DNA from 3 places in the Cedecea sp. B1(4) genome. Region 3 is predicted to be linked to each of the others. Evidence: predicted binding sites of a transcription regulator. Region 3 holds the regulator's gene; each other region holds the start of a gene.
What was found. Region 3 encodes CRP, which controls carbon source genes, mostly activating them, when cyclic AMP is high. Its sites were predicted from a motif close to ATGTGANNNNNNTCACAT; they were not measured.

Region 1: the regulator CRP is predicted to act here: its motif matches at 3,138-3,155, upstream of yrbN (protein YrbN).
Region 2: the regulator CRP is predicted to act here: its motif matches at 3,682-3,699, upstream of ACR6JA_RS20500 (YjcB family protein).

Annotation. Positions count from the first base shown of each region.
Region 1 covers NZ_JCAHMZ010000006.1:459,908-469,567, forward strand. The annotation lists gene mtr (tryptophan permease) at 1-982, opposite strand, end outside; gene ACR6JA_RS14835 (DEAD/DEAH family ATP-dependent RNA helicase) at 1,136-3,061, opposite strand; gene yrbN (protein YrbN) at 3,054-3,131, opposite strand; gene nlpI (lipoprotein NlpI) at 3,242-4,126, opposite strand; gene pnp (polyribonucleotide nucleotidyltransferase) at 4,244-6,373, opposite strand; gene rpsO (30S ribosomal protein S15) at 6,621-6,890, opposite strand; gene truB (tRNA pseudouridine(55) synthase TruB) at 7,045-7,989, opposite strand; gene rbfA (30S ribosome-binding factor RbfA) at 7,989-8,390, opposite strand; gene infB (translation initiation factor IF-2) at 8,456-9,660, opposite strand, start outside.
Region 2 covers NZ_JCAHMZ010000012.1:58,176-67,835, forward strand. The annotation lists gene ACR6JA_RS20475 (LysR substrate-binding domain-containing protein) at 1-641, opposite strand, end outside; gene ACR6JA_RS20480 (carboxymuconolactone decarboxylase family protein) at 745-1,077, shown strand; gene ACR6JA_RS20485 (tautomerase family protein) at 1,078-1,464, shown strand; gene ACR6JA_RS20490 (ABC transporter substrate-binding protein) at 1,545-2,597, shown strand; gene modA (molybdate ABC transporter substrate-binding protein) at 2,597-3,301, shown strand; gene ACR6JA_RS20500 (YjcB family protein) at 3,351-3,632, opposite strand; gene ACR6JA_RS20505 (cyclic di-3',5'-guanosine monophosphate phosphodiesterase PdeC) at 4,075-5,682, shown strand; gene ACR6JA_RS20510 (alpha/beta hydrolase family protein) at 5,656-6,321, opposite strand; gene soxS (superoxide response transcriptional regulator SoxS) at 6,342-6,665, opposite strand; gene soxR (redox-sensitive transcriptional activator SoxR) at 6,746-7,201, shown strand; gene ACR6JA_RS20525 (glutathione S-transferase family protein) at 7,680-8,348, shown strand; gene ghxP (guanine/hypoxanthine transporter GhxP) at 8,694-9,660, shown strand, end outside.
Region 3 covers NZ_JCAHMZ010000007.1:8,397-18,056, forward strand. The annotation lists gene kefB (glutathione-regulated potassium-efflux system protein KefB) at 1-1,188, opposite strand, end outside; gene kefG (glutathione-regulated potassium-efflux system ancillary protein KefG) at 1,188-1,739, opposite strand; gene ACR6JA_RS15405 (ABC transporter ATP-binding protein) at 1,864-3,768, shown strand; gene ACR6JA_RS15410 (LysE family translocator) at 3,810-4,412, opposite strand; gene ACR6JA_RS15415 (hydrolase) at 4,473-5,489, shown strand; gene ACR6JA_RS15420 (YheU family protein) at 5,491-5,709, shown strand; gene ACR6JA_RS15425 (phosphoribulokinase) at 5,800-6,669, shown strand; gene ACR6JA_RS15430 (OsmC family protein) at 6,705-7,109, opposite strand; gene crp (cAMP-activated global transcriptional regulator CRP) at 7,422-8,054, shown strand; gene ACR6JA_RS15440 (YccS/YhfK family putative transporter) at 8,117-9,660, shown strand, end outside.

The DNA of each region.
Region 1 (9,660 bases), on a different contig from region 3:
GCAGCGCCGTTTTCAAACGCCCGATTGCGGAATCGTCAAACCCAAACAGATCCGCCAGGTAATCGAACAACCCCAACGTGACGCCGAGGAATGAACTCGCCACCGCAAAGTTCGAGAACACCACCAGTAACAAATCCAGGCTTCGGCTGTTGAGCACGCCGCTCAGCGCCTGCACCAGCACGTCAATGTTGCCGCCCTTCTCCGCGATGCCAATAAACTCAGGGCGTGGAATATTCCCCATCGTTCCCAGCAGCCAGATGGTATACAGCCCCAGCGCCATCAGCGTGCCGTAAACCAGACAGCGAATAATGGTGCGAGGATCTTTGCCGTAATACTTCATCAGGCTAGGTACATTGCCGTGATAGCCAAAAGAGGCCAGGCAGAACGGCAGCGTCATTAATAAATAGGGCGTGTAGGAGGCATTGCTCTCCGCCACGTTAAATAGCGTTACTGGCGTGACGTGCCCAAGCAGGCTGCCGAAGGTCAGGAAGAAAGTAATGACTTTGGCACCAAGCACAATGGCCGTCATGTGGCTAACCGCTTTGGTACTCAGCCAGACGATAAACGCCACAGCCAGCGCAAAGGCCAGCCCCGCCAGACGAGCCGGCACGTCCAGCGACATCTCTGAAAACGTATGATGCAGGATGGAGCCGCTGGCAGAAATATAGGCGTAAGTCAGAATATAAAGCACAAACGCAATCGACAGGCCGTTGATCGCGTTCCAGCCGCGCCCCAGCAGATCTTTAGTGATAGTGTCGAAGCTGGAGCCGATGCGGTAGTTCAGGTTCGCCTCCAGGATCATCAGCCCGGAATGCAGCATGCAGAACCAGGTGAAGACCAGCGCAGCCAACGACCAAAAGAACCAGGCCCCCGACATCACCACTGGGAGCGAAAACATCCCTGCACCAATGATTGTCCCACCGATGATCATCACCCCGCCAATTAATGAAGGCTTTGTGCCGGGGGCGGTTAACGTTGTCATATCGAATCCCTGAAAAACTGAGCACGACGAAATTGTCTTATGCGGTTCATTGTACCAGTATATGAGTACAAAAGGGATAAAAAAAACCCCGATTGCAATAACCGGGGCTTTTATCACTGCCGTTTAAAAATAATACGGCAGATTATAGGTCAATTATGCATCACCGAAGCGACGACGAGCGGTTGCAGCTCCGTCTTCGCGACGCGGGCCACGGCCACCTTCACGGCGTTCACCGCTGAAGCTACGGCCTGCACCTGCACCAGCGCCTTCGCGACGTGGGCCACGACCGCCTTCACGACGCTCGCCGCCGAAGCCACGGCCACCGTCACGACCGCCACGGCGTTCACCGCTGCGCTCTGGACGAGGCTGTGCGTCACCCAACAGCTGCATATTCATCGGCTTGTTCAGAATACGAGTGCGGGTAAAGTGCTGCAGAACTTCACCCGGCATGCCTTTCGGCAGCTCGATGGTGGAGTGAGTCCCGAACAGCTTGATGTTACCGATGTAACGGCTGCTGATGTCGCCTTCGTTAGCGATAGCGCCAACGATGTGACGAACTTCAACACCATCATCACGGCCCACTTCAATGCGGTACAGTTCCATATCGCCAGCATCACGACGTTCGCGACGTGGACGATCTTCACCACCACGCTCTGGACGGTCACCACGTGGGCCACGGTCATTACGGTCGCCACGACGTTCGAAGCGATCGTCACGCTCTTTGAATTCGCGACGTGGGCGCATCGGTGCATCTGGTGGCAGGATCAGAGGACGTTCACCCTGAGCCATTTTCAGCAGTGCTGCAGCCAGCGTTTCGATGTCCAGCTCTTCTTCAGCGGAAGGCTGAATTTTTGCCAGCAGGCCACGGTACAGATCCAGATCGCTGCTTTCCAGCTGCTGCTGAACTTTAGCGGTGAATTTAGCCAGACGACGCTCACCCAGCAGATCTGCGTTTGGCAGTTCTACTTCAGGAATCGTCAGCTTCATGGTGCGTTCGATGTTGCGCAGCAGGCGACGCTCGCGGTTCTCAACGAACAGCAGCGCACGGCCAGCACGGCCAGCACGACCGGTACGGCCGATACGGTGAACGTAAGACTCGGAGTCCATCGGGATGTCGTAGTTAACAACCAGGCTGATACGCTCCACGTCCAGGCCACGGGCCGCAACGTCGGTGGCGATCAGGATATCCAGACGACCATCTTTCAGGCGCTCCAGGGTCTGCTCACGCAGCGCCTGGTTCATGTCACCGTTCAGCGCGGCGCTGTTGTAACCGCTACGCTCCAGCGCTTCAGCCACTTCCATAGTCGCGTTTTTGGTACGAACGAAGATAATCGCCGCATCAAAGTCTTCTGCTTCCAGGAAACGAACCAGCGCTTCGTTTTTACGCATGCCATAAACAGACCAGAAGCTCTGGCTGATGTCCGGGCGAGTCGTCACGCTGGACTGAATGCGCACTTCCTGAGGATCTTTCATGAAGCGACGGGTAATGCGACGAATCGCTTCCGGCATGGTGGCAGAGAACAGCGCGGTCTGATGTTCAGCCGGGATCTGCGCCATGATGGTTTCAACGTCTTCGATGAAGCCCATACGCAGCATTTCGTCCGCTTCGTCCAGGACCAGACCTTTCAGACCGGACAGGTTCAGAGTGCCGCGTTTCAGGTGGTCAAGCAGACGCCCTGGGGTACCCACAACAATCTGTGGTCCCTGACGCAGAGCGCGCAGCTGCACGTCATAACGCTGGCCGCCGTAAAGGGCAACAACGTTCACGCCGTGCATGTGTTTAGAGAAATCCGTCATGGCTTCAGCAACCTGAACCGCCAGTTCGCGGGTCGGGGCCAGCACCAGAATTTGCGGTGCTTTCAGCTCAGGATCGAGGTTGTTCAGCAGCGGCAGAGAGAACGCTGCGGTTTTACCACTACCGGTCTGGGCCATACCCAGAACGTCGCGGCCATTCAGCAGGTGTGGGATACACTCAGCCTGAATTGGTGATGGCTTTTCGTAGCCCAGATCGTTCAGGGCCTGAATGATGGAGGCGTGCAGCCCCAGATCAGAAAAAGTGGTTTCGATGATATCAGTCATGTAGTACATGTGCCTCGTTGATGGCGGCCAGTCTACGTAACTCATCGTGAAATTGATCTGCAATTTTCATTGAAAAGTGTGAACCGGCTCAAATTTGATTGATTAACGAACAAAAACGCCCTCACCCGTGAAGGTGATGACTTTAGTTAAAAAGTTTATGGGACGATCGTTGTTCGTCAGCTATTGCTGGTCCGATTCTGCCAGGTCGTCTTGCTCCTGGCCCAAGAGCGCTAATTCCAACAATGCATAACGATGCTCAACGTAGTTGTGTACGTTGTTAGCAACCGCTAACTTGAACAGTGCCTTGGCGCTGTCCTTATCCCCCAGACTTAGGTAGTACTTACCTAAATAGAAGTTGGTTTCACTGAGATGCTCAGCGAGCGAGGTGTTATCCGTTGCGTCCGCCTTGAGGCGTTCCATTAGCTCTTTTTCGCTAATGTTGCCCAGGTAGAACTCGACAATATTCCATCCCCATTGCTCTCTATCCGATTTCTCGAGACGCTGTTGTAGCGCCACTTTGGCCTGTTTTTCGTCCAAATTGCGTTCAGCAATATAGAGCCACAGGCTACGGAAAGGATCGTTGGGATCGTCTTGATAAAACGCCAGCAGATCATCTTGCGCTAAACGATAACGACCACCGTAATAGAGGGCGATACCGCGATTTAAGTGCGCGTAGTTGTAAGTTGGATCAAGCTCAAGTACAGAATCAAACGCTTCATAGGCAGCATCAAAATTGCCTGCCTGCGTTAAATAAATGCCTAAGTAATTGAATACTTCAGGCATATCGGGACGGATGGCCAGCGCTTGTGAAAAATCATTCCGCGCCAGAGCCCTCAGACCGAGGCTATCATACAACACTCCGCGCTCATATAAAAGCTGTGCGCGTTCGTCATCGGTTAAAGCCCGACTGGCAAGTATTTGTTCCATGCGTGCCAGAATCACTTCCTGCTGCAGCGTAGGCTGCAATGGCACCGCTAATACTTCGTTCTTACGCCAGGCAGAGTTGCTGCATCCGGCCAGCGTGATAGCTGTCGCAACGAAACACCAGCGCAAAAAAGGCTTCATTTCCTACTCCCGAAGACAACAAATGGATGAACGTCCTGTCCCCCGGCTGCAAACGAGACATCCTGTCTCGTAACAAACAGCTCTCCATGTCACCATGGAGAGCTTAATTGGCAAACCTTACTCAGCTTCTGGCGCGGCTGGTGCTGCACCTTCTGCCGGAGACTGCTCGGTTGCTTCTTTAATGCTTAAACGGACGCGGCCCTGACGGTCAACTTCCAGTACTTTCACCGGAACTTCCTGACCCATCTGCAGATAGTCAGTCACTTTCTCTACGCGCTTGTCGGCGATTTGAGAGATGTGAACCAGACCTTCTTTACCGCCGCCGATAGCAACAAACGCACCGAAATCAACGATACGAGTGACTTTACCGTTATAGATACGGCCCACTTCGATTTCCGCGGTGATCTCTTCGATACGACGAATAGCGTGTTTCGCTTTGTCGCCGTCGGTCGCTGCGATTTTAACGGTACCGTCATCTTCGATTTCGATAGTGGTGCCGGTTTCTTCAGTCAGCGCACGAATCACAGCACCACCCTTACCGATCACGTCTTTGATCTTGTCTGGGTTGATTTTAATGGTGTGAATACGTGGTGCGAACTCAGAAATATCGCCACGCGGTGCGTCGATAGCCTGCTCCATCACGCCCAGAATGTGCAGACGCGCACCCTTAGCCTGGTTCAGAGCCACCTGCATGATTTCGCGAGTGATACCTTCGATTTTGATATCCATCTGCAGCGCAGAGATACCTTCACGGCTACCGGCTACTTTGAAGTCCATGTCACCCAGGTGATCTTCGTCACCCAGAATGTCGGACAGAACAACAAAGTTGTCGCCTTCTTTCACCAGGCCCATCGCGATGCCCGCAACGGCGGCTTTGATTGGCACACCAGCGTCCATCAGTGCCAGAGATGCACCGCACACAGAGGCCATGGAAGAAGAACCGTTAGATTCTGTGATTTCAGAAACCACACGAACGGTGTACGGGAATTTGTCAGCTTCTGGCATAACGGCCAGAACGCCACGCTTCGCCAGACGGCCGTGACCAATTTCACGACGCTTAGGCGAACCTACCATCCCGGTCTCGCCTACGGAGTACGGAGGGAAGTTGTAGTGGAACAGGAAGCTGTCAGTGCGCTCGCCCATCAGCTCGTCCAGCGTCTGTGCGTCACGTGCAGTACCCAGCGTTGCGGTAACCAGCGCCTGAGTTTCACCACGAGTGAATAGTGCAGAACCGTGAGTGCGCGGCAGAACACCAGTACGCACGTCCAGACCACGAATCATGTCTTTTTCGCGGCCATCGATGCGCAGTTCACCAGCCAGGATGCGGCTACGAACAACGTTTTTCTCGATAGCGTGCAGAATGTCAGACAGTTCACCGGCATCCAGAGATTCGTCTTCTGCGGTCAGCGTCGCGATAACGTCAGCTTTGATGACGTCAACCTGTGCATAACGCTCTTGCTTCTCAGTGATGCGGTAAGCATCGCTCAGACGGGATTCAGCCAGTGCGGCAACGCGCGCATTCAGCGCTTCGTTCACGGCCTCAGGCTGCCAGTCCCAACGTGGTTTGCCGGCTTCGGCAACCAGCGCGTTGATTTCTTTGATGACAACCTGCTGCTGATCGTGACCGAAGACAACGGCACCCAGCATCTGGTCTTCGCTCAGCAGTTCAGCTTCAGATTCAACCATCAGTACTGCGCTTTCGGTACCGGCAACAACCAGATCCAGCTTGCTGGTTTTCAGCTCTTCAGCGGTCGGGTTCAGCACGTACTGGTCATTGATGTAACCAACACGAGCGGCGCCGATCGGGCCGTTAAACGGAATACCGGACAGGCTCAGTGCTGCAGAAGCACCGATCATGGCTACGATATCAGGGTGAACCTGTGGGTTAACGGAGACAACGGTGGCGATAACCTGCACTTCGTTGACGAAACCTTCAGGGAAGAGCGGGCGAACCGGGCGGTCAATCAGACGCGCAATCAGGGTTTCGCCTTCGCTTGGACGGCCTTCACGACGGAAGAAGCTACCTGGGATACGACCAGCAGCGTAGGTACGCTCCTGATAGTTAACGGTCAGCGGGAAGAAGTCCTGGCCTGGCTTGGCTTTTTTCTGGCCAACAACGGTAACGAATACCGCGGTGTCATCCATGCTTACCATTACAGCAGCGGTAGCCTGGCGAGCCATCATGCCGGTTTCAAGCGTGACCGTATGCTGGCCATACTGGAATTTACGAACGATCGGATTCAGCAAAATAAGATCCTTTAAAATGACGGGCAGCACGTGGCTTCACGCGCCGCCGTTGGTACCCGACCTTCATCGCATCCTCGCGACTAATGACAATCCTAACCCGCTCTGACGGGTAAAGCCTCTCATTAGCCGCGCGAACCTCTGCAATAAAGATCACACTCAGCAACAATACATTAGTTTCCATAGAATTGCTGCCGTCTGGTTGAAAAAAGGGGCCCTTACAGGCCCCTTTTTCTGAAACTCGCAAGAACTAGCGACGCAGACCCAGGCGCTCGATCAGGCCAGTGTAACGTGCTACATCTTTACGTTTCAGGTAGTCGAGCAGTTTACGACGCTGAGAAACCATACGCAGCAGACCACGACGGCTGTGGTGATCTTTTTTGTGCTCTGCAAAGTGACCCTGCAGGTGGTTAATCTGTGCAGTCAGCAGTGCAACCTGAACTTCGGTAGAACCGCTGTCGTTAGTACCACGACCAAACTCGGAAACGATTTTAGCTTTAGCTTCAACGCTTAGAGACATTTTCAACTCCAACATTATAGATAAATAAACAGGGTGCCGATCTCTAATTCAGCAACCCCAGTGCACGCCTGAACCGTTTGTTAAACAATCGGCCAGCCGTTAAGCCGCGCTATTTTACCTGTAGCGCCCTTTTACCGCAAGGTAGCGGCAAAAGTCAGACGGGATATTCGACGACCAGACGACGCGGAGCAACCCGGCCCTCGCCATCGATTTCACCCATACCGATGAATTTCTTCTCTTCGCCTTCGGTGACGCGTACCAACCCTTCGGCCTGAACGCCTGCCACCCGAACTGGATTACCGTTTTTAAAGTAGACGGCAACTTCAGGCAGCAAATTCACCAGCGGGAAATCTGAGGCTGGGCTGTCCATCGGCATCAGCAACGGATCCAGCATTTCCGCTGGCTCGCGCTCCTGCCGATGTGCCTGTTCTACCAACTCGTTAAGCTGTTCCAGAGTGACCATCCGCTCAATCGGATATTTACTTACAGCCAGACGACGCAGGAAGATAACATGCGCCCCACAGCCAAGTTTTTCACCGAGATCGTCAACGATCGTACGAATGTACGTTCCCTTAGAGCAATGGACTTCCAGCTCCAGTTCATCCCCTTCATGGCGAATAAACAACAGTTCGTACACCGTGATTGGGCGAGCTTCACGTTCAACCTCAATACCCGCGCGCGCATATTCGTACAGGGGCTTACCCTGATGCTTAAGCGCAGAGTACATCGATGGAACCTGCTCGGTATCCCCGCGGAAGCTCTCCAGCGCGGCAGCGAGCTGCTCGGAGCTAAAGCTAATTGGGCGTTCCTGGACCACAATGCCGTCGGCATCTGACGTGTCCGTGCGCTGCCCAAGTTTGGCAATCACGCGATAACGTTTGTCGGAGTCCAGCAGGTATTGGGAGAACTTCGTCGCTTCACCAAGGCAAATCGGCAGCATACCGGTCGCCAGAGGATCCAGCGCCCCGGTATGACCCGCGCGGTTCGCGTTATAAAGACGTTTTACTTTTTGCAGTGCGTCGTTGGACGAAAGGCCCTGAGGCTTATCGAGCAACAGTACACCATGAATATCACGACCGCGACGACGAGGACGACTCATCAATCCTCCTTGCTGTCGTCCGTATTCACGCGACGCTCGTCATCATGACGGATGACATTGGAAACCAGGTTAGACATGCGCATCCCTTCAACCAGCGAGTTATCGTAGAAGAAGGTCAGCTCAGGTACGATGCGCAGACGCATTGCCTTGCCAACTAAAGTTCGGATATAACCCGACGCGTCCTGCAGAACTTTGATGCCTTCTTTGATGGCATCTTCGTCTTTGTCGTTCAGGAAGGTCACAAATACTTTGGCATACGCCAGGTCACGGGAGACTTCAACACCAGAAACGGTGGTCATCATGCCCAGACGCGGGTCTTTAATTTCACGCTGCAGGATAATGGCAATTTCTTTCTGCAATTCCTGAGAAACGCGCTGCGGGCGACCAAATTCTTTCGCCATAATAATTTCTCCAGACAAAACGGGGGGCACACGGCCCCCCTAAGATAGTTGATGCGGTACGGCTATCAGGAGATGGTACGCTTGATCTCGATAATTTCGAAGACTTCGATCATATCGCCCACGCGCACGTCGTTGTAGTTCTTAACGCCGATACCACATTCCATACCGTTACGGACTTCGCTTGCGTCATCTTTGAAGCGGCGCAGGGATTCCAGCTCGCCTTCATAGATAACCACGTTGTCGCGCAGTACGCGGATTGGGTTGTGACGTTTCACCACACCTTCGGTAACCATACAGCCAGCAATCGCGCCAAACTTCGGTGATTTGAAGACATCACGAACTTCAGCCAGGCCGATGATCTGCTGTTTCAGTTCTGGAGACAGCATACCGCTCATCGCCGCTTTCACTTCGTCGATCAGGTTATAGATGACGGAGTAGTAACGCAGATCCAGGCTTTCTGCTTCAATCACGCGGCGCGCAGACGCATCAGCACGGACGTTGAAGCCAACCAGAATGGCGTTGGATGCTGCAGCCAGCGTTGCGTCAGTTTCGGTGATCCCACCCACGCCGGAACCGATGATTTTAACTTTAACTTCATCGGTAGACAGTTTCAGCAGGGAGTCGCTGATTGCTTCCACAGAACCCTGAACGTCTGCCTTCAGCACGATGTTCACTTCGGACACTTCGCCTTCGGTCATGTTGGCGAACATGTTTTCCAGTTTGGATTTCTGCTGACGAGCCAGTTTAACTTCACGGAATTTACCCTGACGGTACAGAGCAACTTCACGAGCTTTCTTCTCGTCACGAACAACGGTCACTTCGTCACCCGCGGCAGGCACGCCGGACAGGCCGAGGATCTCAACTGGAATAGAAGGACCCGCTTCGGTCACTTCACGTCCCATCTCGTCACGCATCGCACGTACACGGCCGTATTCGAAGCCACACAGAACGATATCGCCTTTGTTCAGGGTACCTTCACGCACCAGAACGGTAGCAACCGGACCACGACCTTTATCCAGGAAGGATTCTATGACCACGCCGCTTGCCATACCTTTACGGACAGCTTTCAGCTCCAGAACCTCGGCCTGCAGCAGGATTGCATCCAGCAGGTCGTCGATACCGGTACCGGCTTTTGCAGAAACGTGGATGAACTGGCTTTCGCCGCCCCACTCTTCCGGCATGATGCCATACTGGGACAGTTCGTTTTTAACGCGATCCGGATCCGCTTCTGGCTTATCGATTTTGTTCACCGCGACAACTACCGGTACCT
Region 2 (9,660 bases), on a different contig from region 3:
GTAAAGGCTATCCGCCAGGGGATCCCTGCACAATCCAGTGCCTCAATGGCGTGAAGGCGTAAAATACAGGGAGCATCAAAAACCACTAAAGGTAGCGGCTGCCCATTGGCGAGGCATGCCTCTACCTGCTCGGGGATGCCCATCCAGTGCAGAGGAATTTTACCGATCTCATTCTCTGCGCAGGCCGATGGCGTTTGCCAGAGTAAAGCCAAATCCAGCTGCGAATGGTTGAGGGCGGACTCCAGCTCTGCGTTTCGTGCGATGCGTGCCTCAAGAATGACGGCAGGGTGGGCGCGACTAAATGACCCAAGAACGTCGGTTAACAAGCCCTCGCCAAAATCCTCCTGAAACCCTACCCGTAAGAGCCCACTCAGCTGTGTGTCTCCCACCGCAGCCATTGCGGCATCATTCAGCTCCAGCAGGCGTTTCGCATAACTCAACACAATTTCGCCCGTTGGCGTCAGCGTCAGGCCCCGGCCTGATTTTTTGACGACCGGCGTTCCGACCTGATCTTCCAGTTTCTTCAACTGGGCGCTGACCGCTGAGGTTGATCGCCCCAGCCGGTCCGCTGCCCGGGCAAAGCTGCCGAGCGCCATGCCGGTCACAAAGGTGCGGAGAACGTCGAGATCTAAATTCGTCATAATTATTGTCCTGAAAATCAGGATTATTGGTCAAAAAATATCTGATTTTTAGAATGATACTCAATGAGTATGCTCAGGTTGTCAACAACAGCCGGGAGGCTTCATGGGCGAAACATCACACGACATTCAACGGGTTTTGAGCCGGTCGCCAAAACTTGCCAGTATGAGCAACGACTTGTTATTTATGGATATCTGGGAAAGACTGGAACTGAATAAACGCGATCGCAGCCTGATCACCGTGGCGGCGCTGCTGGCATTGTACCGGCTTGAACAGTTGCCTATTCATCTCGAGTTAGCTCGCAAAAATGGCGTCAGCGATGAGGAGTTAAGCGAGCTGATTACCCATCTGGCTTTTTATGCGGGCTGGCCTGCCGCCCACAGCGCGCTAAAAGTACTGGATAAGCTGATCGTCGGATGCCGTCGGGAGGAGCAATAAATGCCGGTACTTCATGTCACCTTATTGAAAGGAAAAACGGAGGCCAGGCTGGCGGCGGTTTCATCCAGCATACAGCGGGCGCTGGTGGAGGCATTTGATGTGCCGGAGGCGGATCTGTTTCAGGTTTTTCACGAGCAAGATAAATCAGCGTTGCGGTTTGATCGCCACTATATGGCGGGGCCGCGCAGCGATGACTGGCTTCTGATTGAGATAACGGCCGGTAAGCCACGAAGTACTGAGATGAAGCAGTGTTTTTACCGGGCCATCACCGAGCAACTTGCCGAGTCACCGGGTATTCAGCCCAACGACGTTATGGTCGTCATTCGCCATAACAATGCTGAGGACTGGTCGTTTGGTGGGGGCAAGGCGAGTTTGCTCCCGGAGTAAGATCTACCCCTTAAAATCGCTGGGCGCGGGGGAGCCATCGCTGTATATTTTTATACACAACGATCATAAGGACTCCCGCCGTGAACCGATTTACCCGCCGCCTGACGCTGGGCGCACTATTAGTACTTTCCCCGCTCGCCGCGCTGGCGAACCGCACGCTCACCGACCAGCTTGGCCGCCAGGTCACTATCCCCGACGAGGTTAACCGCGTGGTGGTGCTTCAGCACCAAACGCTCAATCTGTTGGTGCAAATGAACGCCACCGACAAAGTGGTTGGCATTCTGGCGAACTGGAAGCAGCAGCTTGGCAGCGGCTATGCGCGCCTGGCGCCGGAGCTTGAGCACAAAGCTCAACTGGGCGATTTAACCAGCGTGGACACCGAAAAGCTGGTGGCGCTGCACCCTCAGGTGGTGTTCGTCACCAACTATGCACCGCAGGAGATGATCGACAGCATTAGCAAACTCGGCATCCCGGTGGTCGCGATTTCGCTGCGTCACGACGCACCAGGCGAGCAGGGTAAGCTGAACCCGTCAATGCAGGATGAAGAGCCAGCCTATAATCTCGGGCTGAAAGAAGGCATCGAGCTGATTGGCGAAGTGGTTAATAAAGAGAAACAGGCCAAAGCGCTGGTCGACGCCACTTTTGCCGAGCGCAAGCTGGTCAGCGACCGCCTGAAAGACATCCCGGCAGACCAGCGGGTGCGGGCTTATATGGCCAATCCTGACCTGACCACCTACGGCTCCGGGAAATATACCGGCCTGATGATGGCCCACGCGGGCGCATTGAACGTGGCGGCGTCCACCGTGAAAGGCTTCAGGCAGGTGTCGATGGAGCAGGTGATCGCCTGGGATCCGCAGGTGATCTTCGTGCAGGATCGTTACCCTAAAGTGGTGGATGAGATCGTCAGCAAGCCCGAGTGGCAGCCGATCGACGCGGTGAAAAGCCATCAGGTCTGGCTGATGCCGGAATACGTCAAAGCCTGGGGCTACCCGATGCCGGAAGCGATGGCGATCGGCGAGCTGTGGATGGCGAAAAAACTGTATCCCGCCAGATTCAAAGACATCGACATGAAGAAAGTGGCCGACAGCTGGTATCAGCGTTTTTACCGCACCCACTATGAAGGCGTTGAGTAATGACGCTGCAAATTCTGGCGGCGGGAAGCCTGCGGCGGGTCTGGCAGCCGCTTATGGCCCAGTTTGAGCAGGAAACTAGCTTGCCGACAGAGACGCAATTTGGGCCAGCGGGCCTGCTAAGAGCCCGTATAGAAGCCGGTGAAAACTGTTCGCTGTTTGCGTCGGCAAACATGGCGCACCCGCACACGCTGCTGGAGCGGGGCAAAGCTCGGGTGGTTCAGCGGTTTGCCGGGAACGCCCTTTGCCTGACGGCGGCGGCGCACTGCGTTGAGGAGCAAAGTACTTGGCTAACGCTATTGAGCAATCCGGCCTTACGTATTGGCACCTCCACGCCGGGCAGCGATCCGTCCGGGGATTATACCTGGCAGTTCTTTGCCAGATTTGAAGCTGAATTTGGCATCGCCCTGCAGCCGCGAGCCTTAGCTCTGGTTGGCGGACCGGACACGCAGGCCGTGCCCGATGGCAGGCTTGCGGCGCAGTGGCTTATTGCCAGCGGCCAGGCCGATCTGATGATTGGTTACCGAAGCTATGCCGCAGCGCTGCAGGCCCATCGTGAACTGCGGGTGTTCGAGATCCCGGCGTCCTACAATATTCAGGCCGATTATGGGCTGGCGGTGTGCGATGAACGGGCGGAGCCGCTACGGGCGTTCCTGGTCTCGGACGCTGCGCGGCAAATACTGCGGGATTACGGCTTTGTCGTCTGAAAGTAAAAAACCGCCGATGAGGCGGTTTCTTTTCATGCTTCTCAGCCTGTTAAGGCATCATCGTCGGCCATTCGGGCGGCATTCGGGCGATGATCTCGACCAGCCCCGTTTTAAACGACGCCCAGATAATCGGGAAGTCGCCGAGCGTCAGGCCCAATAAACCCATGGCAAACCAGCAGGATGCGGCAATCCCCAGCCCGCTGCTGATTATGGCTAAAGCCCGGTAATCCGAGCGGCGAAACTGAATATTCAGGCTGCTTGCCAAAAACATCAAAACCGCACTAAGCAGCGGCCAGCGTATGAGCATCACGCCGGTGGTGATTGTTGCCATGGACCTTGTTCCTCAAAAAGCTGCAATTTATTTTTCTGTTGCACTGATAATGTGAAGTTTATCACTTTTGTGTGTTTAATCACCAGCGTTGTGATGGTTTTTTGCGCGGTTTTGAGGCCGGGTCGGCGGGGTTTTTTAGGAAAACCTGGACGTGGAGGGCGTGAACATTTTGTTTATCTGACGTTTACCACAATTTCGTTTAAATAATCATTCCCTGCTGCTTTAACCCCAGAAAAACTCATATTAACGCGATGGGTTAAATCTTAAGCTAAACAGCATCCCGGTTCCTCTTATCTCTTTGTTGCGCAAATTAATGTCCGCAGAGTTAACGGCTGAAGGCTATTGCTAAAGCAGGCTTTATGATGCAACGTAATCGGCGGTCATCAGGTTGTTCTAATAAAGTATAAAAACAGGCGCATAAAAGCAGAGACGTGTGAGCATCATGGTGAAACGGATTTATCTTAAGGCGTTGCGTACCTCAGGTTTTGTCCTGATCGTTTGCCTGCCGATAATGCTGGCAATTTATTTTGCCCATGTTCGCGCCACCAGTGACACCCAGCAGCACCTGCACTCTTTTGGTAAACTGGTGATGGAAAAAACGGAAATCGTCATCAGCCATGTTAATGAGGCGCGCAGCGAGGCGGAACGTTTCTCCGGGGAAATATGCAGTCCCCGGCATATGGCAAATATGCTGGATATTGTGCGCGGTAAACTTTTTGTCGCCGATTTAATTTACGTCAGCGGCGATAAGCTGCTGTGCTCGACCAGCTATAAGCCGTTAAAAGCGCTGCCAGCGCCGCTCCCTTCTTATACCCGTAAACCGGACGTCGCGATTTATTATTATCTGGATACGCCGTTTTATGCCGGGCATAAAATGACCTACATGCAGCGCGGGCATTATATGGCGGTGATTAACCCGCTCACCTGGTCAGAAGTTTTGTCCGAAGATGACTCGCTGATTTATGGCGTCTATGACACCGTCACCCGCAGTTTTTTCTCTTTAAGTCCGGGGGCCGACAGCGACCTGCTGCACAGTTTTATTCTGCGTAAAGAGAAAGCGTTTACCGAAGATAACCGTTTTTACGCCGTCGACCAGTCGTCTAAAAGACCGATTGCAGTGATTGTTTCCACGTCAGAAACCTTGTTTAACCGCCAGTGGTATCACCAGCTGACGCTGACGCTTCCGTTAGGTGTTATTTGCAGCCTGCTGATATTAATTATGTGGTCCCGAACCCGTCAGCAATTAAATTCCCCACGGCGGATGCTTTTAAGAGCGCTGGCCAGAAAACAGCTCAAACTTCACTACCAGCCCATTATTGATATTCAAAATGGCTATTGCGTGGGGGCAGAAGCGCTGCTGCGGTGGGTGAATTTTAACGGACAAACCATCAGCCCCGGGACGTTTATTCCGCTGGCAGAATCTGAAGGCCTGATTCACAAAATATCGGACTATGTGGTTGATGCGGTATTTAAAGATTTTGGTGAATTTCTTGCCGACCATCCTGGCCTCTATATTTCGATTAATCTTTCAGCATCTGACTTTCATTCTTCACGCTTAATCACCGTACTTTCAGAACGGATTAAAACCTACAACATTCGTCCGGGGCAGATAAAAATCGAAGTGACCGAGCGAGGGTTTATTGACGTTGAAAAAACCAGGCCGTTTATCCAGGAGTTTCGCAACGCGGGCTTTAAAGTTGCCATTGATGACTTTGGCACTGGGTATTCGAATCTGCACAATCTGCAGTACCTGAACGTCGATATTTTAAAAATCGACAAAAGCTTTATTGATTCCCTCGCCAGCGAGCGGGCCAGCCACTTGCTGGTGGAACACATCATTGAAATTGCCCACAGCCTGAAGTTAACGACGATTGCCGAAGGGGTTGAAACCGAAGCGCAGGTGGCGTGGCTGGTGGATCACGGCGTGGAGTATTGCCAGGGCTGGTATTTTGCGAAGGCACTGCCTCCGCAAGAGTTTATCGCCTGGCTCTATACCCCAGGCGGGATCCCCGTACGCAAGGCCTCAGTGGCTCGCGAGCCACTGCTTTAAAGGAACAACCCATTCTGGGTTAGGGCGGAAAAATGCCCCGTGCTGCTGGCCGGTAGAGATTTTTATCTCTTTATAATGAGTAATCCCCGGACTGTGGTTCACAATCGTCTGGCAGGAACCCACTTCATCCGAGGCTTCATAAATGGAGAGCACGTTCCCGTACAGGCGATTGCGGGCGTCATCCTGAATGGAATGCGTACATCCCGCCAGAATGGCAACGTTGAGCGCCTTATTCTGCAGTTTGCTTGCCGCCAGAATGGTAATTTCGCCGCCGCGTGAGAAGCCGACAAGCGTAATATTCTTAGCCGGAACGCCTTTTGCAATCAGCGTGTTCACATCCTGCTTTAGCTTCTCGGCATACTGATCTGGCTGAGTATCTTTGGCTCTGTGATAAGCAATCAGGTTGTAGCCATCATCGCTGAGCTTCTCTTTCACCGCCGGGAAATCGTAAACGCCCCACTGCGGTTTATTTGGATTACTCGGCCGGTCAATATTTCCCTCTAACACTTTCCCGTGTGTGTAAAAAACGTATTTCTGTTTCGGATTAACGCTGTCAGGGAACGCGGTATAAATGGTTGCCGCCTGAGCGGCCATTGAGGCAAGCCCGATGGCCAAAATGGCAAAACTTAACTTTTTCACTCCAACTCCTGTTGGTTTTCTTAGGCCTGATGGCGGTAATCCGTTGGGGTGCGGTCAAACTCACGGCGGAACACGCGGGAGAAGGTTTGCTGCGAGACATACCCGTAGTCCATCGCGATATCAAAAATAGGGCGCTGGGTAGTGCGCAGCGCGGTGGCAGCCATCAACAGGCGGCGCTGGCGGATGTACTCACCCAGCGTCTGGTGCATGACGGTGCGGAACATTCGCTGCAAGTACCACTTTGAATAACCTGATTTTTTCGCCACCACGTCGATGTTCAGCGGCTGGTCAATATGTTCATCAATCCATTCAGTCAACGTATAAATGATGTCCTGGTGAGCCATGAGTCGTCCTCATTTCCGGGTTAGCTAGTTTCATTGCCAGGGAGTATAATTCCTCAAGTTAACTTGAGGTAAAGAGCATTATGGAAAAGAAATTGCCCCGAATAAAAACGCTGTTAACGCCCGGTGAAGTGGCGAAGCGCAGCGGCGTGGCCGTCTCCGCGCTTCACTTTTACGAAAGCAAAGGTTTGATTAAAAGTACGAGAAATGCAGGCAATCAGCGGCGTTATCAGCGTGATGTGTTGCGAACGGTGGCGATAATAAAAATTGCGCAGCGGATTGGCATTCCGTTGAGCACCGTCGGGGATGCGTTCGGCGTGCTGCCCGACGGCCATTCGATCAACAAAAACGACTGGAAGAAGCTGTCATCGCAATGGCGCGAGGAGCTGAACCACCGCATTGCCACGCTGACCGCGCTGCGTGACGAACTGAATGGCTGCATTGGCTGCGGCTGTTTATCCGGGGCTGAATGCCCGCTGCGTAACCCAGGCGATAAGCTGGGCGAGCAGGGCACCGGCGCCAGGCTGTTGGAAGATTGAAAATTATCTTTCAAACATAAAACTAAAGCGCCACAAGGGCGCTCAAGACGGCTAACAAAGAGGGAAAAAGCGTGGTTTTTCCCTCTTTGTTGTTATTAGCCGAAAATCAATGAATTGATTGTCCCGGTTTATTAATGGCGTCTTCAGTAGCGGCATTGCTTACTAGGGATCAACCGTTGCCACATAAAACTAAAGCGCCACAAGGGCGCTTTAGTTGTTTTCCGGTCTTTGTCTTTCGCTCTATCCCGTTCTGACAGGAGGGTTTCCCCCGACGTCGGCACCCCTCGATAACGCTTACACATAGCTACGTACACACTTCACTAACTTTGGAGGTTCCGGTCTGCACCGACAATTTAAGTGTAGGTCTGTCCCTTCACTTTGCAAGGTCAATTGTTCTTTTTTTGTTCATTTTTTTGACATGTGATTCGTGTAGGGCTTTCCTATAGTTATTCCATTTTGCTAAACAGAGGGTTACCTCATGCTCACGGTGCATCATCTCAATAACTCCCGTTCCCAGCGCGTGCTCTGGATGCTGGAAGAACTGGCGCAGCCCTATCAGATCGTGCGTTACCAGCGGGAACCCACCATGCTTGCCCCGGAAGCGCTAAAAAAAATCCATCCGCTGGGGAAATCCCCGGTGGTGGAAGATAACGGCCATATCCTGGCGGAATCAGGCGCTATTCTTGAGTACCTGCAGGAAACTTACGACAGCGAAAACCGCCTGAAGCCGCAGAACATTAACGACAAAATCCAGTATCGCTTTTGGCTGCATTACGCCGAAGGGTCGCTGATGCCGCTGCTGTTAATGAAGCTGGTGTTTGGTAGCCTCGGCAAAGCCCAGGTGCCCTGGCCGCTGCGCCCGCTGGGTAAAGCGCTGGGGCAGGGCGTGCAGAAAGCCTGGCTGAATAAGCAACTCACCACCCATGCCCGTTTTATCGAGGATCACCTGAGCCAGAACTTGTGGTTCGCCGGGGAGCAGTTTAGCGCGGCAGATATTCAGATGAGTTTCCCGGTGGCCGCGCTGCTGGCGAGAGGCGACGTCAACGACATGCCGCACACCCAGGCGTGGATGAAAAATGTGCAAATGCGCCCCGCCTGGCAGCGGGCGTTACATCAAGGCGGCCCTTTTGAAATCCCCGGGGCGTGATCGCCGCAAAAGTAAAGCGAGAGAAAACCAGCCTAACTTTTTTGCGTTTTTGTTGCGAAATTGCGCATTGACGATAACGTTTGCGCACCCTAAGGCGAATAATTCATCAGCTGAGCATATTTTCCGCGAAAATCGCAAAAGTTAAGTTGAAAATCCCGTCAGGAAGGCAGGATAATCGTTTGCCTTAATTCTGTAACACCGATTTGTCCGTGTGGAGTTAAACGATTGCTTTTTTGTGACACCCCTTTGTCACAATCGTAGCGCAGGGAGACAACGTTTAACTGGCAGCGGGTTGTCCACCACCCGGGCAAACGTCATTCTAAAAATCTCAGGGGATTTTTCACTATGTCTACACCTTCTCCGCGCGCCGGCGGTTCGCTCGACGCCTGGTTCAAAATTTCTGCACGCGGCAGCACCGTGCGTCAGGAAGTTGTCGCCGGTCTGACAACTTTCCTTGCTATGGTTTACTCGGTGATCGTTGTGCCGGGAATGCTCGGCAAAGCCGGGTTCCCACCGGCGGCGGTCTTTGTGGCTACCTGCCTGGTGGCGGGCGTGGGCTCCATCGTGATGGGCCTGTGGGCGAACCTGCCGCTGGCCATCGGCTGCGCTATCTCGCTGACCGCCTTCACCGCCTTTAGCCTGGTGCTCGGCCAGCACATCAGCGTGCCGGTCGCCCTTGGCGCGGTATTCCTGATGGGTGTTCTGTTCACCATTATCTCTGCCACCGGCATTCGTAGCTGGATTTTGCGCAATTTGCCGATGGGCGTGGCGCACGGCACCGGGATCGGTATCGGCCTGTTCCTGCTGCTGATTGCCGCGAACGGCGTCGGCCTGGTGATTAAAAACCCGCTGGACGGGCTGCCGGTTGCGCTGGGGCATTTCGCCAGCTTCCCGGTGATCATGTCGCTGATTGGCCTGGCGGTGATCATTGGTCTGGAAAAACTGAAGGTGCCGGGCGGCATTCTGCTGACCATTATCGGCGTGTCCATCGTCGGCCTGATCTTCGACCCGAACGTGCATTTCTCCGGCGTTTTCGCCATGCCGTCGCTGAGCGATGACAAAGGCAACTCGCTGATTGGCAGCCTGGATATCATGGGCGCGCTGAATCCGATCATTCTGCCGAGCGTGCTGGCGCTGGTGATGACAGCCGTGTTTGACGCCACCGGCACTATCCGCGCGGTAGCCGGTCAGGCAAACCTGCTGGACAAAGACGGCCAAATCATTGACGGCGGCAAAGCGCTGACTACCGACTCCCTGAGCAGCGTGTTCTCCGGCCTGGTGGGCGCAGCCCCGGCAGCGGTTTACATCGAAT
Region 3 (9,660 bases):
AACGTAAGGCGTCTCCTCAGTTTCCTCGCCCGGATTAAAGCGCCGGGCAAGAATCGCATCCACACCTTTCATCAGCAGCGGCGTGGTCATCATCGACAGCGTCACCGTCACCAGCAGCAGCGGCATTTGATCGCCCTGGAACAGCTTCTGTGAGGCCGCCGCGGAAAACAGCACGAAGGCAAACTCACCGCCCTGGCTTAGCACACCAGCAAACTGCAGCCGCTCAGAGCTGCGCAAACCATACACCCGCGACAGGCCATACAAAATGGTGGCTTTCACCGCCACCAGCGCAACCACGCTCACTGCAATCCACAGCAAATGGGTGAACAAAACGCCCAGGTTCAGCGCCATGCCAACAGAGATAAAGAACAGCCCCAGCAACAGGCCTTTAAACGGATCGATAGCAATCTCAAGCTCGTGGCGATATTCGCTTTCCGCCAGCAACACGCCAGCCAGAAACGTCCCCAAGGCCATAGAAAACCCAAGCGCATCCATAAACAGCGCCGAGCCAAGGACCAGCAACAACGAAGCCGCGGTAAAGACTTCACGCACCCCGGACCCGGCAATAAAGCGGAAAACCGGGCGAAGCAGATAGCGCCCGCCCAATAGCATGCCGATAAACGCCAACGCCTTCAGGCCGACTTTAATCCAGTCGGTATGATCGTCGCCGTTCCCGGCCAGCAGCGGCACCAGCGCCAGCGCCGGGATCACCGCCAGATCCTGGAACAGAAGGACCGAAAAGCCTAGCTGACCGGATTCGCTGCGGTTCATGCTTTTATCACGCATCAGCTGCAGCGCCATCGCTGTGGAAGACATCGCAAGGCCGATACCGCCCACCACTGCCGCCTGCCAGGAAAAATTCGTCAGCATCAGCAGGCCCGCGAGCACCACTGCGCTGAGAATCACCTGCGCCGCCCCAACGCCAAAGATAGAGCGCCTCAGTTGCCATAGCTTCGACGGATTCAGCTCCAGCCCGATGATAAACATCAGGAACACCACGCCCAGCTCGGAGAAATGCAGGATTTCATCAACATCGCTGATAAACCCTAAGCCCCAGGGGCCAATGGCGATACCTGCCAGCAAATAGCCCAGCACGGCGCCAATGCCTAAACGTGCGGCAACCGGTACGGCAACAACCGCGGCGAAAAGAAACAACACTCCCGCCAACAGTAAATCAGAACCTTCCATCAGCGTCCTCCCATCGACAGCGGATTCGCCAGCCACTCACCATAGGCTTTCGCATGGCTTTGCAGCTCCGGCTTAGATTGGCGGCGCGCCCAGTAAACGATAATCGGCATCAGCCAGTGCATCTTGCACATCGCCGCGGTGAGCTCAAAAGGTCGTAAAATTTCGGTTAAGGGGAAGCGGTTATAGCCGTCATAGCGATAGGCCCCTTCCGGCTCGCCGGTGGTGATCACGCTGCGCCAGTACTTTCCCGCCAGCGCGTTGCCTCCGATGCCGCTGGCAAAGTCCCGGCTTAGGACGCGATCCATCCACTCTTTCAGCAACGCAGGGCAGCTGTAGGTATAAAGAGGGTGTTGAAAAACAATGACATCGTGCTCCAGCAGCAATGACTGTTCGTGATAAATATCGATAAAGAAATCGGGATAGTGCGCGTAGAGATCGTGTACGGTCACATTTTCAAGCTGCAGAGCCGGCTGAAGCAAAACCCGGTTAGCCACCGAGTCCTGGGATTCCGGATGGGCATACAGCAGCAAAACTTTCGGCGGCTGCGACATCATTACCCTCCAGGGCGTCGTCATAGTCATTATTTTGGGCTACCATGCAGCCCGACCTGTTGCCCAAGCGACATGTTAACGAATTACAATGACAATTTAACATACTCTGAACATACGGCGCTTTATGATTGTTTTCTCCTCGTTACAAATTCGTCGCGGCACCCGCGTTCTGCTGGATAACGCCACCGCCACCATCAACCCCGGTCAAAAAGTCGGCCTGGTGGGTAAAAACGGCTGCGGGAAATCCACGCTGCTGGCGTTGCTGAAAAACGAGATAAGCGCCGATGGCGGGAGCGCAAGCTTTCCCGGCAACTGGCAGCTTGCCTGGGTGAATCAGGAAACGCCCGCCCTTGCGATGCCGGCGATAGAGTATGTGATCGACGGCGACCGTGAATTCCGCAAGCTGGAAGCCGAGCTAAACGTCGCCAACGAACGCAACGACGGTCACGCCATTGCGCTGGTTCACGGCAAGCTGGACGCGGTAGATGCGTGGACCATTCGCTCACGCGCCTCCAGCCTGCTGCACGGTCTGGGCTTCAGCAATGAACAGTTGGAACGCCCGGTAAGCGATTTCTCGGGCGGCTGGCGCATGCGTCTTAACCTTGCCCAGGCGCTGATTTGCCGTTCCGACCTGCTGCTGCTCGATGAACCAACCAACCACCTCGATCTGGACGCGGTCATCTGGCTGGAGCGCTGGCTGAAAAGCTACCAGGGTACCCTGATTCTTATCTCTCACGACCGGGACTTCCTCGATCCGGTGGTCGATAAAATTATCCACATCGAACAGGAAAATATGTTCGAGTACACCGGCAACTATTCGTCGTTTGAGATCCAGCGCGCAACTCGCCTGTCTCAACAGCAGTCGATGTACGAAAGCCAGCAGCAAAAAGTGGCCCACCTGCAAAGCTTTATCGATCGCTTTAAAGCTAAAGCGTCCAAAGCCAAGCAGGCGCAGAGCCGCGTGAAAATGTTGGAGCGCATGGAGCTGATTGCCCCGGCTCACGTCGATAACCCGTTTCACTTCAGCTTCCGTGCGCCAGAAAACCTTCCCAACCCGCTGCTGAGGATGGAAAAGGTCAGCGCAGGCTACGGCGAGCGAGTGATCCTCAACTCCATCAAGCTGAACCTTGTTCCTGGCTCGCGTATTGGCCTGCTGGGCCGAAACGGGGCGGGGAAATCCACGTTAATCAAACTGCTGGCCGGTGAATTACAGCCGCTGCAGGGTGACATTGGCCTGGCCAAAGGCATCAAGCTCGGCTACTTCGCCCAGCATCAGTTGGAATACCTGCGCGCCGATGAATCGCCGCTTCAGCATCTGGCTCGTATTGCCCCACGCGAGCTGGAACAGCAACTGCGTGACTATCTGGGCGGCTTTGGTTTCCAGGGCGATAAAGTCACGGAACAAACGGCGCGTTTCTCCGGCGGTGAAAAAGCCCGGCTGGTGCTGGCGCTGATTGTCTGGCAGCGCCCTAACCTGCTGCTGCTCGATGAACCGACGAACCACCTCGATCTCGACATGCGCCAGGCGCTGACCGAAGCGCTCATCGACTTTGAGGGCGCGCTGGTTGTGGTTTCGCACGACCGCCACCTGCTGCGCTCCACCACGGACGATCTCTACCTGGTGCACGACGGCAAAGTGGAAGCTTTCGATGGCGACCTCGAGGATTACCAACAGTGGTTGAGCGACCTGCAAAAACAGGAGAATCAGCCCGCTGAATCAGCAAAGGATAACGCCAACAGCGCCCAGGCCCGCAAGGACCAGAAGCGCCGTGAGGCCGAACTTCGCACCCAAACTCAGCCGCTGCGCAAGCAAATTACCCAGCTTGAAAAGCAGATGGAAAAGCTGAACGCTCAGCTTGCAGAAGTAGAAGAGAAGCTGGCAGACAGCGCTATCTACGACCAGAGCCGTAAAGCCGAGATGAACGAATGCCTGCAAACGCAGGTAAAAGTGAAGTCGGCGCTGGAAGAGTGCGAGATGGAATGGCTGGATATTCAGGAACAGCTTGAACAGATGCTGCAGGCCGACTAAACGCGAACGTTTCCCTCTCCTCGCGAGGAGAGGGTTTGCCCTCAACGCCAGATAAGCAACACGCAGGCGGCGGTTAACACGCCCATGCTGACGTTGAAAATAGCCCAGGAGCGACGGCTGCGCAGGAACAGGCCAATCAGGCTGCCAAAGGCTATCCAGATAACCCCGGCCACAATGTTCACCAGCGCAATCCCTACGCTAATCATCGCCACGGAATGCAGGTAGGCTGCGCCCGCCAGGCTGAAACTGGCTACCGCGCCCAGCGCCATCAGCCACGCTTTAGGGTTAATCACCTGCAGCAGGCCACCTTGCCAGAAAGGTACCGGAGACGGCGGGGCCGCATCCGTTTCCAGGCGCTCGTATTTCGCGGTGCCAATTTTCCAGGCTAGCCACAAAAGGTAAACGCTCCCGGCAATCTTCAGGATAAGGTGCAGAGCGGGGTAAAGCAGGATTAAGCTGCCTACGCCGAAGGCAACAAGCACTAAAATGCACTGCATCCCGAGCATGATGCCAATCATCAGCGGCAGGCTGCGGAAGAAACCGTAATTCGCCCCGGATGCGGTAAGTAGCGTATTATTAGGGCCAGGTGTGATGGCGGCGACCCAGAGAAAGCCCAGCATCGAAAGAAAAAGCGTTAAGTCCATGAATTGGGTGCTCCACACCCGAAGAATAATTAGCGAACTAAACGAAACTAACAGTGTGATATGGCCAGTACAAGTCCTTTAGAATTGAATATTCATCATGATGAAGGTGACGATTTCCGCCCGATGCGCGGACTCAGTAACCCGCATCTGCAAACCATGATCCCACGTTTGATTCGTCGTCGAATCAATTTCAAACCCCACTGGCAGCGACTGGATATGCCGGACGGGGATTTTGTCGATCTTGCGTGGAGCGAAGATCCGCAAACCGCTATGCACAAACCTCGCCTGGTCGTGTTTCACGGACTGGAAGGCAGCCTCCACAGCCCCTATGCTCACGGCATGATAGAAGCGGCGAAAAAACGCGGCTGGCTGGGCGTGGTGATGCATTTTCGCGGCTGCAGCGGCGTGCCGAACCGTAAAGAACGCATTTATCACTCCGGCGAAACCGAAGACGGCACTTACTTTCTCGAATGGTTAAATCAGCGCTACGGTGAAGTCCCCACCGCCGCAGTTGGTTTTTCGCTGGGTGGGAACATGCTCGCCTGCCTGATGGCAAAACAGGGCGCTGCCTGCACGCTGAAAGCAGGCGTGATTGTTTCCGCCCCGCTGATGCTTGAGCAGTGTTGCTACCACATGGAGCAGGGCTTCTCGCGCGTCTACCAGCATTACCTGCTGAATCTGCTGAAGAAAAATGCCGCCCGTAAGCTGAAGAGCTACCCTGGCTCGCTGCCTATCGACCTCCGCAAGCTGAAAAGCCTGCGCCGCATTCGCGAGTTCGATGACTTAATTACCTCGAAGATCCATGGCTTTGCCGACGCGCTGGACTACTATCGCCAGTGCAGCGCCATGCCGCTTTTGCCGGAAATTGCCGCTCCGACGCTGATTATCCACGCCAAAGACGACCCGTTTATGGATCACCACGTCATCCCGGATCGCGAAACGCTGCCGCCCAATATCCACTACCAGCTCACGACTTACGGCGGCCATGTTGGCTTTGTCGGCGGGACTCTGCTGCGCCCACAGATGTGGCTTGAGCAGCGCATTCCCGATTGGCTAACCCGCTTCCTGGACCACTGAAATGATCATTCCCTGGCAAGATCTCGACCCTGAAACGCTCGACAATTTGATTGAATCTTTTGTATTACGGGAAGGCACCGATTATGGTGAGCAGGAGCGCTCGTTGACGCAAAAAGTCGCCGACGTGAAGCGCCAGTTACAAAACGGCGAGGCCGTGCTGGTTTGGTCTGAACTCCATGAAACGGTGAACATTATGCCGCGCGGGCAGTTTCGCGGCTGACCGCTGACTGGCAGGGTGATCTATACTGGCTGAAAAGTATAACAAGCAGATACAGATCTCTTTTCCGATCCCTCACGGAGTTTTCACCCTATGTCAGCCAAACACCCGGTTATTGCGGTCACAGGTTCCAGCGGCGCCGGTACCACGACCACCAGCCTCGCTTTCCGCAAGATTTTCCAGCAGCTCAACCTGCGCGCCGCCGAAGTTGAAGGCGACAGTTTCCACCGCTATACCCGCCCGGAAATGGACATGGCCATCCGCAAGGCACGCGATGCTGGCCGCCATATTAGTTACTTTGGGCCAGACGCCAACGACTTCGGGTTACTGGAACGAACTTTTATCGAATACGGCCAGACCGGCAAAGGGCAAGCACGTAAATACCTGCATACCTACGATGAAGCGGTGCCGTGGAACCAAGTGCCGGGCACTTTTACGCCCTGGCAGCCGCTCCCGGAGCCCACTGACGTCCTGTTTTACGAAGGCCTGCACGGCGGTGTAGTCACCCCTCAACATAACGTCGCCGACTGCGTCGATTTACTGGTAGGCGTGGTGCCCATCGTTAACCTGGAATGGATTCAGAAACTGGTGCGCGATACCAGCGAACGCGGCCATTCACGGGAAGCGGTGATGGATTCCGTAGTGCGATCCATGGACGATTACATCAACTTCATTACGCCGCAGTTCTCACGTACCCATATCAACTTCCAGCGCGTTCCGACCGTAGACACCTCTAACCCGTTTGCCGCGCGAGCCATTCCGTCGCTGGACGAAAGCTTCGTGGTCATTCACTTCCGTGGGCTGGACGACATCGACTTCCCTTATCTGCTGGCGATGTTGCAGGGGTCGTTTATCTCCCACATCAATACATTGGTGGTACCGGGCGGGAAAATGGGGCTGGCGATGGAGCTGATCATGGCCCCGCTGGTGCAGCGGCTGGCGGAAGGCAGGAAAATTGCCTGATAGCGTGAGGGCGGCTTTACACCGCCCTTTTCTACTTACGCTTCAATAATTTCGTAGCTGTGGCTAATCTCGGCGGCTTTCTCCAGCATCAACGTCACCGAGCAATATTTCTCTGCGGTCAGCTCAACGGCGCGGGCAACCGCGCTTTCTTTCAGCTCTTTCCCGGTCACAACAAAATGCAGATGGATGCGGGTAAACAGACGCGGTGCTTCTTCACGACGTTCGGAAGTCAGTTTCACCTCACAATCCGTCACATCATGGCGGCCTTTTTGCAGAATCGACACCACGTCAATTGAGCTACAACCGCCCGCGGCCATCAGCAGCATTTCCATCGGGCTTGGCGCTTTATCCCCGGAGTTACCGTCCATCAGAACTTGGTGGCCAGAAGCGGATTCGCCGAGGAAGGTCATGCCTTCCACCCATTTAACACGTGCCTGCATTTTACCTACTCCCGTAATAAAAATTTCTTTCAGATTACGCGTCTACGTGAAAACTGGCAACGTAAGGCGATCCAGGTCATGCTGAAACGAGACAATACAAGACACTAACCAAAAGCTATGCTAAAACAATCCGGATGCTGCTGCGATACAGAGACGTTTATGCCGTAAGCAGAGGAAACGACTAATTACAGGCCGCAGGGTTAACCTGCCCGCCAGCTCCCAGGGCTTGGGAAAATTTCACGATTGCAACGCCAGACAAGAGGTTCCACGTCTTGTCTTTGGTAGCCAGTTTATAACAGAGGATAACCGCGCATGGTGCTTGGCAAACCGCAAACAGACCCGACTCTCGAATGGTTCTTGTCTCATTGCCACATTCATAAGTATCCGTCGAAGAGCACGCTGATTCACCAGGGTGAAAAGGCGGAGACGCTGTACTACATCGTCAAAGGCTCCGTAGCTGTTCTGATTAAAGATGAAGAAGGCAAGGAGATGATCCTTTCTTATCTGAATCAGGGTGATTTCATTGGTGAATTAGGTTTATTCGAAGAAGGTCAGGAGCGTAGCGCCTGGGTTCGTGCCAAAACAGCCTGTGAAGTAGCTGAAATTTCCTATAAAAAATTCCGTCAGCTGATTCAGGTCAACCCGGATATCCTGATGCGTCTTTCTTCCCAGATGGCGCGCCGCCTGCAGGTGACTTCTGAGAAAGTTGGCAACCTTGCCTTCCTCGACGTGACCGGCCGCATCGCTCAGACGCTGCTTAACCTGGCTAAACAGCCGGATGCCATGACCCACCCGGACGGGATGCAAATCAAAATCACCCGCCAGGAAATCGGTCAGATCGTGGGCTGCTCCCGCGAAACCGTTGGCCGTATTCTGAAAATGCTGGAAGATCAGAACCTCATTTCCGCCCACGGTAAAACGATTGTCGTTTACGGCACCCGTTAATTAGCCCTTATAAAGGCGTGTCGCTTCGGTAACACGCCTTTTTTGTCTCTACAATTCAGGCTATGTGGAAGAGATTAATTTACCACCCGGAAGTTAACTACGCGCTGCGGCAAACGCTGGTGCTGTGTCTTCCCGTGGCTGTCGGCCTGCTGCTTGGCAGCCTGCAAAACGGCCTGCTCTTCTCGTTAGTTCCCGCCTGCTGCAACATTGCCGGGCTGGACACACCACACAAACGCTTCTTCAAACGTTTGATTATAGGCGGCAGCCTGTTCGCCCTCAGCAGCCTTATCCTGCAGCTTCTGCTGCTCTATACCCACATCCCGCTGCCGGCAATATTGATCGTCATGGCTCTGCTGCTCGGCGTGACGGCGGAAATCAGTTCACTTCACGCTCGCCTGCTGCCCGCATCGCTGATCGCCGCTATTTTTACGCTCAGCATGGCCGGTAACATGCCTATATGGAAACCGATGGTGCTCTATATCTTCGGTACCATCTGGTACGGCGCTTTCAACTGGTTCTGGTTCCGGCTTTGGCGCGAACAGCCGCTCAGGGAGTCGCTCAGCCTGCTGTACCGCCAATTGGCAGATTACTGCGAAGCAAAATACAGCCTGCTGACCCAGCATACCGACCCGGAAAAAGCGCTGCCGCCGCTGCTGGCCCGCCAACAAAAAGCCGTCGATCTGATCACCACCTGCTATCAGCAGCTGCATATGCTATCGGCCAACCAGCAAAACGGCTACAAGCGTCTATTACGCGCTTTCCAGGTTGCGCTGGATCTGCAGGAACACATTTCGGTAAGCCTGCACCAGCCTGAAGAGGTGCAAAAACTGGTCGAGCAAAGCCATGCCGAGGCGGTGATCCGCTGGAATGCCCAAACCATCGCCGCGCGCCTGCGCGTGCTGGCAGACGATATTCTTTATCACCGCTATCCAACGCGCTTTACCATGGATAAGCAGATCGACGCCCTGGAAAAAATAGCTCGCCAGAACCCGGACAATCCAGTGGGGCAGTTCTGCCATTACCACTTCAGCCGCATTGCCCGGGTACTGAAAACCCAGCGGCCGCTGTACGTGAGGGATTTAATGGAGGACAGGGAACGCCGTTTACCGTTTTTCCCGGCCCTGAAAAGCTATCTCTCGTTCAAATCCTCCGCTTTGCGCAGCTCCGCGCGCTTAGGTGTGATGTTGACCATTGCCAGCCTGCTGGGCTCCTTCTTACACCTGCCAAAGCCGTATTGGATCCTAATGACGGTGATGTTCGTGACGCAAAACGGCTACGGTGCAACGCGGGTGCGCATTGTTCACAGGGCGGCAGGCACCATGGCAGGGCTGTGTATCGCGGGTATCACCCTGCACTTCCACGTCCCGGACAGCTACACCCTGCTGGCGATGTTAATGATTACGCTGGTGAGCTACCTGTTTATCCGCAAAAGCTACGGCTGGGCCACCATTGGCTTTACCGTCACGGCGGTATATACCCTGCAGCTCATTACCCTCAGCGCCGAGAGTTACATCATTCCCAGGCTCATAGACACTCTTCTTGGCTGCCTGATCGCCTTTGGCGGCATGATCTGGCTGTGGCCACAGTGGCAAACCGGCCTATTGCG